DNA from 2 places in the Mesorhizobium sp. M1428 genome. Region 2 is predicted to be linked to the other one. Evidence: riboswitches for the same ligand, from Rfam matches in the RefSeq annotation. Region 2 holds a riboswitch; the other holds the start of a gene.
The links. Region 2 has a riboswitch for S-adenosylmethionine ahead of metX (homoserine O-acetyltransferase MetX). Riboswitches for the same ligand answer to the same signal wherever they lie in the genome.
Positions count from the first base shown of each region.

Region 1: another riboswitch for S-adenosylmethionine. It lies ahead of NKG60_RS12475 (O-succinylhomoserine sulfhydrylase); the one in region 2 lies ahead of metX (homoserine O-acetyltransferase MetX).

Region 1 covers NZ_JAMYKT010000007.1:127,098-135,058, forward strand. Annotated here, with positions in the region: gene NKG60_RS12450 (aspartate aminotransferase family protein) at 1-1,014, shown strand, start outside; gene argF (ornithine carbamoyltransferase) at 1,029-1,940, shown strand; gene NKG60_RS12460 (Hsp33 family molecular chaperone) at 2,103-3,113, shown strand; gene apaG (Co2+/Mg2+ efflux facilitator ApaG/CorD) at 3,192-3,584, opposite strand; gene NKG60_RS12470 (ceramide glucosyltransferase) at 3,813-4,967, shown strand; gene NKG60_RS12475 (O-succinylhomoserine sulfhydrylase) at 5,004-6,194, opposite strand; SAM riboswitch at 6,265-6,342, opposite strand; gene NKG60_RS12480 (2'-deoxycytidine 5'-triphosphate deaminase) at 6,421-7,572, shown strand; gene araD1 (AraD1 family protein) at 7,627-7,961, opposite strand, start outside.
Region 2 covers NZ_JAMYKT010000028.1:7,558-15,518, reverse strand. Annotated here, with positions in the region: gene NKG60_RS27010 (gamma-glutamylcyclotransferase) at 1-9, opposite strand, end outside; gene NKG60_RS27005 (DUF2125 domain-containing protein) at 124-1,125, shown strand; gene NKG60_RS27000 (prephenate/arogenate dehydrogenase family protein) at 1,156-2,091, opposite strand; gene hisC (histidinol-phosphate transaminase) at 2,098-3,207, opposite strand; SAM riboswitch at 3,346-3,423, shown strand; gene metX (homoserine O-acetyltransferase MetX) at 3,516-4,685, shown strand; gene metW (methionine biosynthesis protein MetW) at 4,744-5,358, shown strand; gene NKG60_RS26980 (DUF1330 domain-containing protein) at 5,384-5,704, opposite strand; gene NKG60_RS26975 (SDR family NAD(P)-dependent oxidoreductase) at 5,940-6,686, shown strand; gene NKG60_RS26970 (RNA polymerase subunit sigma-70) at 6,739-7,764, shown strand; gene NKG60_RS26965 (DUF1194 domain-containing protein) at 7,783-7,961, opposite strand, start outside.

The DNA.
Region 1 (7,961 bases), on a different contig from region 2:
CTCTGGCATGTCTCCAATCTGTACGAGATTCCGGGACAGAGCCGGCTCGGCGAGCGGCTGGCCGACGCCAGCTTCGCCGACAAGGTGTTCTTCACCAATTCCGGCGCAGAGGCGCTCGAATGCGCCATCAAGACGGCGCGGCGCTACCACTTCGTCAAGGGCCATCCCGAGCGCTACCGCACAATCACCTTCGAAGGCGCTTTCCACGGCCGCACCCTGGCCACCATCGCCGCCGGCGGCCAGTACAAATACCTGGAAGGTTTCGGCCCCAAGGTCGACGGCTTCGACCAGGTCGGTTTCGACGATATCGATGCGGCCGAAAAGGCGATCACGCCTGAGACCGCGGCGATCCTGATCGAGCCGGTGCAGGGCGAGGGCGGCATCAGGCAAGTGCCGACGCAATCGCTGAAGCGCCTCAGGCAGCTCTGCGATCAGCACGGGCTGCTCCTGATTTTCGACGAGGTCCAGTGCGGCGTCGGCCGCACCGGAAAGCTGTTCGCGCATGAGTGGGCGGGTGTAACCCCCGACCTCATGGCGGTGGCCAAGGGCATCGGCGGCGGCTTCCCGATGGGTGCCTGCCTCGCCACCGACGAGGCAGCGGTCGGCATGACCGCCGGCGTGCACGGCACCACCTTCGGCGGCAATCCGCTGGCGATGGCGGTCGGCAACGCCGTGCTCGACGTGGTGCTGGAGGACGGCTTTCTCGAGGACGTCCAGCGCAAGGCACTGCTGTTGAAGCAGGGGCTTGCAGGCGTCGCCGACGAATTTCCGGATGTTATCGAAAGCATCAGGGGCACCGGCCTGATGCTCGGGCTTAAATGCGCGATGCCCAACACCAAAGTCACGGTGGCACTGCGTGACCAGCATCTCTTGACGGTTCCGGCCGGCGACAACGTTATCCGCCTGCTGCCGCCTCTCACCGTCACCGACGCCGAGATCCACGAAGCGCTCGAGCGCATTCGTGCCGGCGCCAAGAGCCTGGCGGATGCCATCGTCGCTGCCGCAGCGAAGTAATCCTGGAATTCCTGATGTCCCTTCGCCATTTCACCGATCTTTCCGCCGTTTCCGAAGGCGATCTGCGTTTCATGCTCGACGACGCAGCTGTGCGAAAGGCAAGGCTCAAGGCCGGCGAACGCAGCAAGCCGCTCGAAGGCAAGGTGCTGGCGATGATCTTCGACAAGCCGTCGACGCGGACGCGCGTGTCGTTCGACGTCGGCATGCGGCAGTTGGGTGGCGAGACGATCATGCTGACCGGCACCGAGATGCAGCTTGGCCGCTCGGAGACCATTGCCGACACGGCCAAGGTGCTGTCACGCTATGTCGATGCCATCATGATCCGCACCACCTCGCATGACCGGCTGCTGGAACTGACGGAAAACGCTACGGTTCCCGTCATCAACGGGCTGACCGACGAGACCCATCCCTGCCAGCTGATGGCCGACATCATGACCTTCGAAGAGCACCGTGGTCCGGTGGCCGGCAAGACGATCGCCTGGACCGGCGACGGCAACAACGTGCTGCATTCGCTGCTGGAGGCATCTGCGCGCTTCCGCTTCAAGCTGAACATCGCCGTGCCCGAGGGCAGCGAACCGGCCCAGAAGCATGTCGACTGGTCGAAAGCCAATGGCGGCAAGCTGAAATTCACCCGTTCGCCCGAGGAGGCCGTTCACGAGGCCGATTGCATCGTCACCGACTGCTGGGTGTCGATGGGCCAGGAGCACCGTGCCCGCGGCCACAATGTCTTCCTACCCTACCAGGTCAATGCGGCACTGATGGCGAAAGCCAAGCCTGACGCGCTGTTCATGCACTGTCTGCCGGCGCATCGCGGTGAGGAGGTTACCGACGAGGTCATCGACGGACCGCATTCTGTGGTGTTCGATGAGGCGGAGAACCGGCTCCATGCCCAGAAGGCGGTCTTGGCCTGGTGCCTGGGCGCTTGATAAGGGCCGCCTTGATCCGGGCTGGCCTGATCTGCGCCGCGTTGATCCGGGCCGCCTTGATCCGGGAGTGGGTGGTGCCTATCTCAGGCGCATCACGCAAATCGAGCGCGTCTCGTCGCATGCGCCCCGGAGGGCGGCATCGCCGCGCCCCGGAGCTTTGTCATGTTGGAAACTCATCAATTGGCTGAACATAAACCCAAGCTCGGCGAATTCGGCTACGCCGGCGACGACCATGTCGTGCCGTTCGAGGTCGGCCCGCTCGACGTGCGCGGCCGCACCGTCCAGCTCGGGCCGATGCTCGACGCTATTCTCAGCCGCCACGACTATCCCGAGCCGGTCGCCCGCCTCCTGGCCGAAGCCTGTGTGCTGACGGTATTGCTCGGAACTTCGCTGAAGTTCGAGGGCAAGTTCATTCTGCAGACCCGCACCGACGGGCCGGTCGACATGCTGGTCGCGGATTTCTCCACGCCGCACGCGCTGCGCGCTTATGCCCGCTTCGATGCCGACCGGCTGCAGGCTTTGACTTCTGCCGGCGAGACGTCACCGCAGACGCTGCTCGGCAGCGGCGTCCTGGCGCTGACCATCGACCAGGGCGCCCACACGCAACGCTACCAGGGCATCGTCCAGCTCGACGGCGTCACGCTGGAAGATGCCGCACGCACCTATTTCCGCCAGTCGGAGCAGATTCCGACCGACCTCCGGCTTTCGGTTGCCAAGCTTCTGACGCCCGGCGTCGGCGGTGCCCGCGAGCAATGGCGGGCCGGTGGCTTGCTGGCACAATTCCTGCCGCAGTCGGCGGAGCGCATGCGCGTCCCCGACTTTCCCGGTGGCGACGGCGATCCGCGTGAGGAAATCCACGACCCGGCCGACAATTCCTGGCAGGAGCTGCTGGCGCTGCTTGGTACTATTGAACCGACCGAGCTGATCGATCCGACGATCGGCGCCGAACGGCTGCTTTACCGGCTTTTCCACGAGCATGGCGTCCGCGTCTTCGGCGGGGTGCCGGTCGCCGACCAGTGCTCATGCTCGAGGGAGAAGATCCAGGGCATCCTCGAAGGCTTTTCCGCCGAGGAGATCAGGGACAGCACCGAGGATGGCAGCATTCACGTGGCCTGCGAATTCTGTTCGAAACAATATGACTTCGATCCGGCGGAATTTGCAGCGGCTCAATAACGAGCATCAGTGCGGCTGCCTTCGCAGAACTTGGATTTCCTCGCCCCCGCAAGGCGGGGAGAGGAATCCAAGTGAACGTCAATTGACGGTGCGCCGCGTGCCCGGCAAATCGAGCGAGAAGGCGGGGATGGCGACGTCGAAGGTCTCACCCCGTTTGTTGCGCATTGTGTAGTGCCCGACCATGATGCCGGACGGGGTCGAGAGCGGGCATCCAGACGTATACTGATAGCTGTCGCCGGGGTTGAGTCCAGGTTGCTCGCCGACGACCCCGGGGCCGCGCACTTCCTCGACCTTGCCGGTGCCGTCGGTAATGTGCCAGTAGCGCGACAGAAGCTGCACGAAGTCGTCCGACTGATTGTCGATGGTCACCTGGTAGCCCCAGACATAGCGGTTTTGTGGCGGGTCGGAGTGATCCTCCAGATAGAACGGCCTGACCTGCACTTCGATGTTGCGGGTGACGGCGCTGTACATAAACTGCTCCAAAGCAATGTAGATGGAACTTTCGATGCTCAGCGCAGTTTGGTCAACGATGCGCGGCATCTTCTTGCCCGATCTCAAGCGCAGGTGCCGAAAAACAATGTCATTTGAGTGACACATGACAATGATGGTGTGCAGGCTTGTGCCGGGCGACTCAGCGTTTTGTCGATTTGTTGAAAACGGCCGTCATGCGGCCAGCATTTCTGGAGTGACCAGATCTCGATGGAACCGACATTCGCAGCCGCTCTCCTTTCCATAGCCCTCCTTCTTTCAAATCTCGCCAGCATCCTGTTAGCCTTGCTGAAGCTAAAGCGACCAGCCAGGATTGCACCGCCCGCGGCCAACGCGCCGCCGGTATCGATCGTCATCCCGGCGCGCGGCGTCGAGCCGTTTGCCGAAGAGACGCTGGAGCGCGCCTTCTCCCTCGACTGGCCGCGCTACGAACTCATCTTCTGCGTCGCCCATGCCGACGACCCGGTGGTCGAGCCGATCACCGCCGCAATGGCGCGCTTTCCAGCTATTCGCGCCCGCCTTTTAGTCGGTGACGACCGCATCAGCGGCAATCCGAAACTCAATAATTGTGTGAAGGGTTGGGAGGCGGCGCATTATCGCTGGGTCATCCTTGCCGATTCCAACGTGCTTATGCCGAGCGATTACGTCCAGCACCTGATGGCGGCGTGGCGGCACGACACCGGCCTCGTCTGCTCGACGCCGATCGGCTCGCGGCCGGACGGCTTCTGGGGGGAGGTAGAATGCGCCTTTCTCAACACGCTGCAGGCGCGCTGGCAGTACGCTGGAGCGGCGCTCGGCCTCGGCTTCGCCCAGGGCAAGAGCATGTTGTGGAACAAGCCCATGCTCGACGCCAATGGTGGCATCCGCGCGCTTGCTGCCGAGATCGCCGAGGACGCCGCCGCGACCAAGCTGGTCAACCGGCTCGGACTGCGGGTCAATCTTGTCGCCTCGCCCTTCGAACAGCCGCTCGGCCGGCGCACGCTTGGCGAGATCTGGTCGCGGCAGGCGCGCTGGGCGCGGCTGCGCCGCGTCACCTTTGCACTGTTCTTTGCCCCCGAAATCCTGATCGGCGCGGCACCGCCGCTGGTGCTTGCGCTGGTTGCCGCGGCTGACGCCGGCGTCAGCCTGCCGGCCACCGCCACCGCCGTGCTGGTCGCGGCCTACCTGCCGGAATGCGCCTTGGCCTCGGCCAAGGGATGGCACCTGTCGCTGCGCACGATCCCGGCGATGATGGCGCGAGACCTGATGCTTCCCGCCATTTGGGCGCGCGGATGGCTGAGCGGCGCCGTCGATTGGCGAGGCAATGTGATGACTATCCAGAGCAAGGCCGTCGCGGAGCTGGAACAGACCCCGTCCGGCGCCTGATCGGCGCGTCCCCGCTCGCCTCTGTTCGTCCAGCCCTTATCCGGCAACTCTCAGCGCCTGCTGGATGTCTTCGAGCAGATCGTCGGCGTCCTCAAGGCCGACTGACAGCCTGAGCGTGCCCGGTCCGATGCCGAGCTCGGCGCGGGCCTCATCGGTCAAGTTCTTGTGCGTCGTCGTCGCCGGATGGGTGATCAGGCTCTTGGCGTCGCCGAGATTGTTGGAAATGAGCACGATTTCGAGTGCGTTCTGGAAGGCAAAGGCCGCCTGCTTGCCGCCCTTCACATCCAGGCAGATCAGCGTCGAGCCGCCCGACATCTGCTTCTTGACCACGGCCGCTTGCGGGTGGTCGGCGCGACCGGGATAGATGACGCGGGCGATTTGCGGGCGCTCGGCGAGGAAATCCGCGATGCGGCCGGCACTTTCCGTCTGCTGGCGTACGCGCAGCGGCAGCGTCTCCAGGCCTTTCAGCAGCGTCCAGGCATTGAAGGGCGAGAGGCTGGGGCCGGTGTGGCGGAAATAGTCATGCAGGTTCTCGTCGATCCACTTCTTGTCCGACAGAACGATGCCGCCAAGGCAGCGCCCTTGGCCATCAATATGCTTGGTCGCGGAGTAGACGACGATGTGGGCGCCGAGCTGCAGGGGTTTCTGCTGCAAGGGCGTGGCGAAGACATTGTCGACGATCAGCCTGGCGCCGATCGAATTGGCAAGTGCCGCGACGGCGGCGATGTCGACCACCTCCAGCGTCGGATTGGTCGGGCTTTCCAGGAAGAACAGTTTGGTGTTCGGCTTGACCGCCTTTTGCCAATTGGCGATGTCTGTGCCGTCGACCAGCGTTGCCTCGATGCCGTATTTCGGCGCCAGCGTCTCGATCACCCAGCGGCAGGAGCCGAACAGTGCGCGCGCCGCCACGATATGGTCGCCAGCCTTGGCGCTGCACAGCAATGCTGCCGTCACCGCCGCCATGCCGGATGCAGTGGCGCGCGCGTCCTCGGCTCCTTCCAGTGCGCACATGCGTTTTTCAAACATGTCGACGGTCGGATTGGCATAACGCGAATAGATGAAGCCTGGCTCCTCGCCCTTGAAGCGGGCTTCCGCCGCTTGCGCCGTCTCGTAGACATACCCTTGGGTGAGATACATCGCCTCGGAGGTCTCGCCGAAGCTGGAACGCAGCGTCCCGGCATGCACGAGTGCGGTCTGAGGCTTCCAGTCGCGCTTCTTGGTCATCATTCTATCCAAACACCAAAATTGGTCCAAACAACAAAAAACCGGTCGCGAAAGTCGCAACCGGTCCATATGGCCTTGCGGCCCGACGGTCCTTTAGCGACTTGTTTAACGTGGCTGCAAGCCGACCGGCCAAATCACCACGGGATAACGAGCTTTAGACCCGCGCCACGCTTGCGTCAATTGCCGGCATGATTAAGAGGGTTGTACCAAGCAGGTGCCAAAGGCGTCCATGGTCGGACCTGCGACAGAACAAGACCTCGCCCGGCGTTCGAACGGAGCCAGACCCTTGCGGCAGACAGGCATTCTTCCCGATCAGGATATTTCCGCGCTGTTCCAGACGGGCGCGCTAAAATCGCCGCGCACGCTCGATGCCGATCAGATCCAGCCGGCCAGCCTTGACCTCAGGCTCGGCGACAAGGCTTGGCGGGTGCGTGCTTCCTTCTTGCCCGGCCCGGACCACAGGGTTGTCGACAAGCTCGACCGGCTGAAGCTGCACGAGATCAACCTCGCCGAAGGTGCCGTGCTGGAAACCGGCTGCGTCTACATCGTGCCGCTGCTCGAAAGCCTGGCGCTGCCCGCGCATATTTCCGCCTCCGCCAACCCGAAAAGCTCGACCGGACGGCTCGATATCTTCACTCGGGTGATGACCGACCGTGGCCACGAGTTCGACAAGATCGCCGCCGGCTATGAAGGTCCGCTCTATCTGGAGGTCAGCCCGCGCACCTTCCCGATCGTCGTTCGCACCGGCTCGCGGCTGTCGCAGATCAGGTTCCGCACCGGCAATGCGCTCTTGTCGGAAAGCGACCTGCACGAACTGCACCGCGCCGAGATGCTGGTCGCCACTGAACCGCCCAACATCTCAGGCGGCGGCATCGCGCTGTCGATCGACCTCGACGGCGACAAGGATGGGCTGGTCGGCTATCGCGGCAAGCACCACACCGGCCTGGTCGACGTCGACAAGCGCGCCGCGCAGGATGTAGTCGATTTCTGGGAGCCGCTCTACAAGAGCGGCGCCGGCGAACTGGTGCTCGATCCGGACGAATTCTATATTCTGGTGTCGCGCGAGGCGGTGCATGTGCCGCCGCTCTACGCCGCCGAAATGACGCCCTTCGATCCGCTGGTCGGCGAGTTCCGCGTCCATTATGCGGGTTTCTTCGACCCGGGTTTCGGTCATTCGGCGTCAGGCGGCACCGGCAGCCGGGCGGTGCTCGAGGTACGCAGCCACGAAGTGCCGTTCATCCTCGACCACGGCCAGATCGTCGGACGGCTGATCTACGAGCACATGCTGAAACGGCCGCAAGCGCTCTACGGCACAGACCTCGGCTCGAACTATCAGGCGCAGGGCCTGAAACTGTCCAAGCATTTCCGCGCCGCGCGCTGAGGTTGGAACTGCCATCTCCCCCACGAGGGGGGAGATCACGCTGTCATCGACGCCTCAAAGCGCCTTCACCGCGACCTTCACCGGCTGCTCGATTTCAAGCGGGTTGCGCAGAGGCAGGCCGAAATCAGGGGCCTCGATTTCGAACACGTCGCCGGCCTCGGTCCTGACGCCGTCGGCGAAGGACAGCGTCGCCGTGCCGAACATGTGCACATGCACGTCGCCCGGCTGGCGGAAGGCCGAGTATTTGAAGTGGTGATGCTCGAGATTGCCAATGGTGTGCGACATGTTCGCCTCGCCCGACAGGAACGGCTTTTCCCAAAGCAGCTTGCCGTCGCGCAGGATACGTGAAGCGCCGCGGATATCGGACGGCAGATCGCCGATCAGGATCT
Region 2 (7,961 bases):
ATCGCCCATATCGCCAAGCCTGATTGTGACGAACCACTCCACCGGTGGTGTTTCAGTCCGTCTACCTGTTGTTGCCGCAAGCGACAGCCCGCCCGTGCCACCCGCGTTAACGAAAGCCGCAGCATGACGTCAAGTGACGAGCGCCCGCCGCCCAGCCAACGTCGCCGCTTGTTGTGGCTTGCTGCTTTCATCCTCGTGCTGTTCGGCATCTACAGCGCCGGCTGGTTCTACCTGGCGGACCTGGTCGAGAGTGCAACCGACAAGGCGGTCGCCGATCTCGACGGCAACGGCATCAAGGCCGACTGCGCCAATCTCGCGGTCAGCGGCTATCCCTTCAGCTTCACCCTTTCCTGCGACAGCCTGGCTTACGAGGACGACAGCCGCAACGTCGCGGCATCGACAGGCAAGATCAACGCCGCCACGCAGATCACCCGGCTTTTGTCGCCTGCCGCCGAGCTCAGGGGGCCGCTCAGGACCTCTGTTCCCGGCATGACCCCGCTCTGGATCGACTGGGATAATCTGCGGGCCGACATGAAGCTCTCCTGGCCGCTGCCGAGACGCCTCTCGCTGCAGGCAGAAGGCCTGTCCGGCCAGACCGATCCGGCAGACGACACCGATCCCGTCTCGCTGTTCAGCGCCGGAACTGCCATCGGGCAATTGCGCCCAAACGGCCCGGACATCGACTATGCCGGCAATTTCACCGATCTCGAAATCGACGCGGCGGCCATCGACGGGCGCGTCTTGCCGCCGCTCGACGGCAGCGGCGACGTGACGCTGAAGAACGGCGTGACGCTGATCAAGGCAAATCCGAAGAGCCTGCGCGGCCAGGCGGCCGAAATCCACGAGCTCGATCTGTCGTCCGGAACTGCGCGCATCACCGTTTCCGGACCCCTGTCGGTCGATGACGACGGTCTCATAAATGCCGACTTGACGATCAGGCTCAATGATCCAAAGGCCGTGGCGGCGATCCTCGCCACCGCCATCCCCGAGCAGAAGAAAGAGATCCAAACCGGCTTTGCCGGACTGGCGCTGCTCGGCAACCAGCCGTCGATGCCGCTGAAGATCGTCAGGGGCAAGGCCTCGCTCGGCTTCATCCCGCTCGGCAAGATCAAGCCGCTCGACTAGAGGTCTGGCCTGCAACCGGCCTGCAGCGGCTTATCCCTTCGGCGGGTGTTCGACTGCCTGGCGGCCGAAATCGGGTACGTCGATATCCTGGCCGGCCTCGATGATCGAGCGGCGGACGGCGCGGGTGCGGGTGAACAGGTCGAACAGCTTTTCGCCGTCGCCCCAGCGGATGGCCCGCTGCAGCGAGGAAAGATCCTCGGAAAACCGCGCCAGCATTTCGAGAATGGCGTCCTTGTTGTGCAGGCAGACGTCGCGCCACATGGTCGGGTCGGACGCCGCAAGACGGGTGAAGTCGCGAAAGCCGGAAGCCGAGTATTTGATGACCTCGGACTTGGTCACCGACTCCAGATCATCGGCGGTACCAACGATGTTATAGGCGATGATGTGCGGCAGGTGCGAAACGATGGCCAGCGTCATGTCGTGATGCTGCGGGTCCATCGTGTCGATGTTGGAGCCGCAGCGGCGCCAGAATTCCGAGAGCTTTTCCAGTGCCGCAGGATCGGTGCCGGGCAGCGGCGTGAAGATGCACCAGCGGTTCTCGAACAGTTCGGCAAAACCGGCATCCGGTCCCGATTTTTCGGTGCCGGCCAAAGGATGGCCGGGGATGAAGTGCACGCCATCAGGCACATGCGGCTGCATCTGCGCGATGACCGAGGCCTTGGTCGAGCCGACATCGGTGAGGATGGCGCCCTTCTTCAGCGCCGGCGCGATCTCCTCGGCGACCGTACCTGAAGAGCCGACCGGCACCGAAACGATAACCAGATCGGCGTCGCGAACCGCCTCTTTGGCATCCGTCGTGTAGGTGTCGCCAAGGCCGAGTTGGCTCGCCCTTGCCAGCGTCGCGTCGCTGCGCGTCGAAATCGCGACTTGGCCGGCGAGCCCCTCGCGGCGGATGACGCGGGCCAGTGACGAGCCGATCAGGCCGATGCCGACCAGCGCGATCTTTTCGAACATCGGTGAAGTCATGGTGCTCTAGCTTTTCAGGAATGTCGCGAGTGCTGCGACAACGCCGCGATTGGCCTCTTCGGTGCCGATGCTCATGCGCAGCGCGTTGGGAAAACCGTAGCCGGAAACGCGCCGCAATATGTAGCCGCGCTGGCAGAGGTAGTCGTCGGCGGCCGCCGCCGAATGCTTTTTGTCCTCGGGAAAGTGGATGAGGATGAAATTGCCGACGCTCGGCGTCACCCGCAGCCCAAGCCCCGCCAATTGCTCGCTCAGCCAGGCCAGCCAGGTCTCGTTATGCGCGACGCTGCGTTCGATGTGCGCGCGGTCGCGGATCGCCGCGATGCCGGCCTCGATCGCCGTCGCATTGACGTTGAAAGGCCCGCGCACGCGGTTGATCGCGTCGATGACGTGCATTGGAGCATACATCCAGCCGATCCGCGCGCCGCCCAGGCCCAATTTGGAGAAGGTGCGGGTCATGACCACGTTTTCCGCGCTGCCCACCAACTCGACGCCGGCTTCATAGTCGTTGCGCCGGACGTATTCGGCGTAAGCGGCATCCAGCACCAGAAGCACGTTTCGCGGCAGGCCGGCATGCAGGCGGCGCACCTCCTGGAACGGCACGTAGGTGCCGGTTGGATTGTTTGGATTGGCAAGGAAGATGATCCTGGTGCGCGGCGTCACCGCGGCTAGGATCGCATCGATGTCGGCGCGTTCATCGGTCTCCTTGACCGTTACCGGGACGGCACCGGCCGACTGTATGTAGATCTTGTAGACCATGAAGCCGTGTTCGGTGATGATGGCTTCATCGCCGGGCGCGAGGTAGGTCTGCGCAAGCAGGCCCAGAATCTCGTCGGAGCCGTTGGAGCAGACGATGTTCGCCGGGTTGAGCCCGTGCACCTCCGCGATCGCTTCCCTCAGGCGCCTGGCGCTGCCGTCGGGATAGACCGCGAGCTTGTCGGCGACCGCGCGCGCGGCCTCTATCGCCTTTGGCGAAGGGCCGAGCGGGTTTTCGTTCGCCGACAATTTGTGGACCTTGGCGACACCTTCAGGCGCCGCGCTCTTGCCGGGCACATAGGCTTCGATCTCCATGATGCCGGCGCGGGGCCTTGGACGTGTCTGATCCGGTGTCTGGCTCATTCCATGAAATCCGTCGAGAGTGCCTCCATCCGGAGGCCGCAGCGGAAATACAAGCCGTGGCCCGGAATGTCGAGGGGCGGCAATTCGGGATCAAGAACTTGCCGTTGACGAAGCCATGCGTCAGTCCTAGAAGAGCAGCGAAAGTTCCGTGGTGATTTGGCCGGTCGGCTTGCAGCCACGTTAAACAACTTGCTAAAGGGCCGTTTGCATCCTGTAACCGGCTTTGCGAAGGCATGGCCGGTTTTTTGTTGCCCTGGCTGGCGGTTGCCCAGACCGGTGGACAGCTGAAGGCCGGGCAAGGAGATGTGATGGTCGCTTTGCGCGCGCGAAAAACCAACAACGAGGCCGACCAGCCGTCGAGCCCGGTGTTGCGTTTCGGCGCCGACAAGCCGCTCAAGCTCGACGCCGGCACGCTGCTGTCGCCGTTCCAGATCGCCTACCAGACCTATGGCACGCTCAACGACGCCCGCTCCAATGCAATCCTCGTCTGCCATGCGCTGACCGGCGACCAGCACGTCGCCAACACCAATCCGGTGACCGGCAAGCCGGGCTGGTGGGAAGTGCTGATCGGCCCCGGCAAGATCATCGACACCGACCGTTTCTTCGTCATCTCGTCCAACGTCATCGGCGGCTGCCTCGGCTCCACCGGCCCCGCCTCGACCAATCCCGCCACCGCCAAGCCTTACGGGCTCGACCTGCCGATCATCACCATCCGCGACATGGTGCGGGCGCAGTTGATGCTGGTCGAGCATTTCGGGATCGAACAGCTGTTCAGCGTGCTGGGCGGCTCGATGGGCGGCATGCAGGTGCTGCAATGGGCGTCCAGCTATCCCGAGCGCGTTTTCTCGGCGCTGCCGATCGCCACCGGCGCCCGCCATTCCTCGCAGAACATCGCCTTCCACGAGGTCGGCAGGCAAGCGGTGATGGCCGACCCCGACTGGCATGGCGGCAAGTATTTCGAGCATGGCAAGCGGCCGGAAAAGGGGCTGGCTGTGGCGCGCATGGCCGCCCACATCACCTATCTGTCGGAAGCAGCGCTGCACCGCAAGTTCGGCCGCAACCTGCAGGACCGCGAAGCGCTGACCTTCGGCTTCGATGCCGACTTCCAGATCGAGAGCTATCTGCGCCATCAGGGCATGACCTTCGTCGACCGCTTCGATGCCAACTCCTATCTCTACATGACCCGGGCGATGGACTATTTCGATCTCGCCGCCGACCATGGCGGCCGTCTGGCCGATGCCTTCGCCGGCACCAAGACGCGCTTCTGCCTGGTTTCGTTCACCAGCGACTGGCTGTTCCCGACCGAGGAGAGCCGCTCGGTCGTGCACGCGCTGAACGCGGCCGGCGCCTCGGTCTCGTTCGTCGAGATCGAGACCGACCGCGGCCACGACGCCTTCCTGCTCGACGAGCCGGAACTGTTCGCCGCCATCAGAGGCTTCATCGCCTCGGCCGCGCGCGCGAGAGGGCTTGGCGCATGACCCCGAAAAGTTGCAGACTTTTCGGATCAGGACCATGCGCCAGGCAAGAGCCGAACGCATGAGCGTCAACCGCGCCCAGCGCGTCGACCTCGAAGTCGTCGCCGATCTCATCCCGCCGCAGTCGCGGGTGCTGGACGTCGGTTCCGGCGACGGCCTGCTGCTCGAATTGCTGCAGGAGACCAAGAAGGTCGACGGCCGCGGGCTGGAACTGTCGCAGCGCGGCGTCAACGAATGCGTGGCGCGGGGCCTGTCGGTCATCCAGGGCGATGCCGACAAGGATCTCCAATTCTATCCCGACAAGGGTTTTGATTTCGTCGTCTTGTCGCAGACCTTGCAGGCGACCCGCAATCCGAAGCTGGTGCTCGACGAGTTACTCCGGATCGGCAATCGCGCCATCGTCTCCTTCCCCAATTTCGGCCATTGGCGGGTGCGCTTTTCGCTGCTCTTCAACGGCCGCATGCCGGTGACCAAGGACCTGCCCTATTCCTGGTACGACACGCCCAACATCCATTTCTGCACCATTCGCGATTTCGTCAATCTGTGCGACGAGCTTGGCGCGACGGTGGAAAAGGCAACCGCGCTCGACGCCAACGGTCAGCGGATCGGCTTCTCGATGCCGTGGTGGTTCTGGAACTTTTTCGGCCAGCAGGCGGTGTTCCTGTTGAAACGATAAAAGCCAACCGTAGCAAATCGCCCCCTTATTCGAGAACGTCGGTGGCCTTGTGCGGGTGCTGGACGCCGTCGACCAAGACCACGTCGGATTGGGAATTGCCGGTGCGCAGCGGCAATATCTCCTGATAGGCGGGCGAGTCGTACCATGCGCGCGCCTGCTGCCTGTCGGGGAACTCGATGATTATGAGGTAACCCGGCCAGGTGTTTTCAACGACTTCCACCTCGCCTCCGTGCACCACGAAACGCCCGCCAAACGGCTCCAGCGTGGCATCGATCTTGTGCAGGTACTCGACGATCTGCGGCCCCGGCGTGACCTGGCGCATATGGGCGACGGCGTAGGCGGTCATGGCGTAACTCCCTGATGGTCGAAAGCCGGACAACCGGCTTGATGGGAGCAGTTTGCCGAGACCTAGTGCGCTGGTCGATTACCCCAGAGGTAATGACACTGAATACAAAACCGGCGCGCCGCTGCCGTCACCTGAAGATATTTCTGCCTGGCACCGATGATTTTGGCGCGCCTGCGCTGTCCTTATCGATGAGCGCGCCTGGATGGTCCGGCGGCCGGGAACAGAGAGGTGATCCATGGGATCGTTGCAAAATCAGAATGTCGTCGTCGTCGGAGGCAGCCGTGGTGTCGGCCGCTCGATCGCGGAGGCCGCCCTCAAGGAGAGAGCGACGGTGCTGGCCGTCGCCCGCGGAAAACAGGCCCTGGCGCAATTTGCCTGGGAGGTCTCGGGCGTGAAGACGCTCGCGGTCGATGCGACGGTGGACTCCGCCCCCGACAAGGTATTCGGCGCGCTGGAGCCGGACGTGCTGGTGATCTGCGCAGGCGCGCTGGCGCCTTCCGCGCCGGTGCACGAACAGAACTGGAAGGCGTTCTCGGCAAACTGGGACACGGACGTCAAGGCGTCGTTCCTGTTTTGCCGGGCCGCTCTGCGGCGTCCGCTCAAGCCGGGGAGCCGGATCGTCTTGATCTCCAGCGGCGCGGCCTTGACCGGCGGACCACCGAACGCCGGCGGCTATGCCGGCGCAAAACGCATGCAGATGTTCCTGGCCGGTCATAGCCAGAAGGAGGCCGATCGACTTGGCCTCGGCCTGCGCTTCATGGCGCTCGCGCCGATGCGCATCATGCCGGAGACCGGCGTGGGCAAGGCCGGCGTCGACAGCATCGCGGCCTATATGGGCATCCAGCCGGCGGACTTCATCGCCGCCATGACCGACATGCAAACGCCGGCCGATGTCGGACGGGCGGTGGTCGCGCTGGCCACCGGTCAGCCGCAAGGCAGTTCCTTCATGGTGAGCGGTAGCGGGCTTGCCCCGGCCGCCTGAGGCGCGCGTAATGCGAACCTGACCCGGAATCCGGATGCAGCCCGAAAGTAGCATGACAGACGCTCAACCACCTCTGGAACCAGCAGGCCAGCCGATCCTCGATCGGCTGGCCTTCGAGAAGGTCACGGCCGCCCATCGCCGCGAGCTCAAGCTGCATTGCTATCGCATGATGGGTTCGTTGCACGAGGCCGACGACCTCGTCCAGGACACGTTGCTTCGCGCCTGGCGCGCCAGGTCGGAGTTCGACGGGCGAGGTTCGGTTCGCGGTTGGCTCTACATGATCGCGACCAACGCTTGCCTCAACGCCATCAAGGCGAGGTCGAGGGCGCACCGCATTCTCCGGGAACCCGGACGGCCGCCCTCGCACGGAGCGGCCATAGGCGGGCCGGTAGCCGACATCGCCTGGCTGGAGCCCTACCCCGACGCCGAGCTTCCAGACATTGCCGGCAGCGAGCCAGGTCCGGAAGCCCGTTACGAGAGCCGCGAGGCCGTCCAGCTCGCCTTCGTCGCCGCCATCCAGGATCTGCCGCCCAGGCAGCGCGCCGCGCTGCTGCTTGCCGACGTCCTCGGATGGTCGGCTGTCGAGACGGCGCGTTTGCTGGGAGGATCGACGGCTTCGATCAACAGCGCGTTGCAGCGCGCCCGCGCAACGCTGGCGGCGCGCTATCCTCAGGGACGGCCGGCCAGCCGATCACGGCCCAGCCCCGAAGAAGGCCTGCTGCTCGAACGCTACATGCAGGCCTGGCAGGCCGCCAATCTCGACAGCTTGATCGAGCTGCTGCGCGAGGACGCCATCTATACAATGCCGCCCTGGCGCGAATGGTATCAAGGCCGCGAAGCGATCCGCGGTTTCTTCGAGACCGTCTGGCCGAGGTTTGGCGGCTTCCGCACATTGGCCACCCGCGCCAATGCCCAGCCGGCGGTCGGGGTTTATTCCCGCAGCCACGATGGCCCTGAATGGCGGGGCCATTCCCTGCATGTGTTCGACGCGGCCGAGGGCGGGATCGCTTCCTTGACGATCTTCATAGGGCCGCTCGGGCCATCTCTGTTCCCGGCCTTCGGCCTGCCGCCAGCCTAGCCTACGCCTGGGCCAGCCTTACCGGTCAAGTTCCGGGAAATATGGGTCCGAGAAAAACCGCCGGTCGCGCTCGCCTTGCAGGCAGTCGATCGGTGCGTCGATGCGGATCGTCCTCGGATCCACCTTGGGATACTCGATGCCGCTGACCTCGAGGATCAGTTTGCGGCGAGTGGCGGTGGAAAATTCGGAAGCAGCAT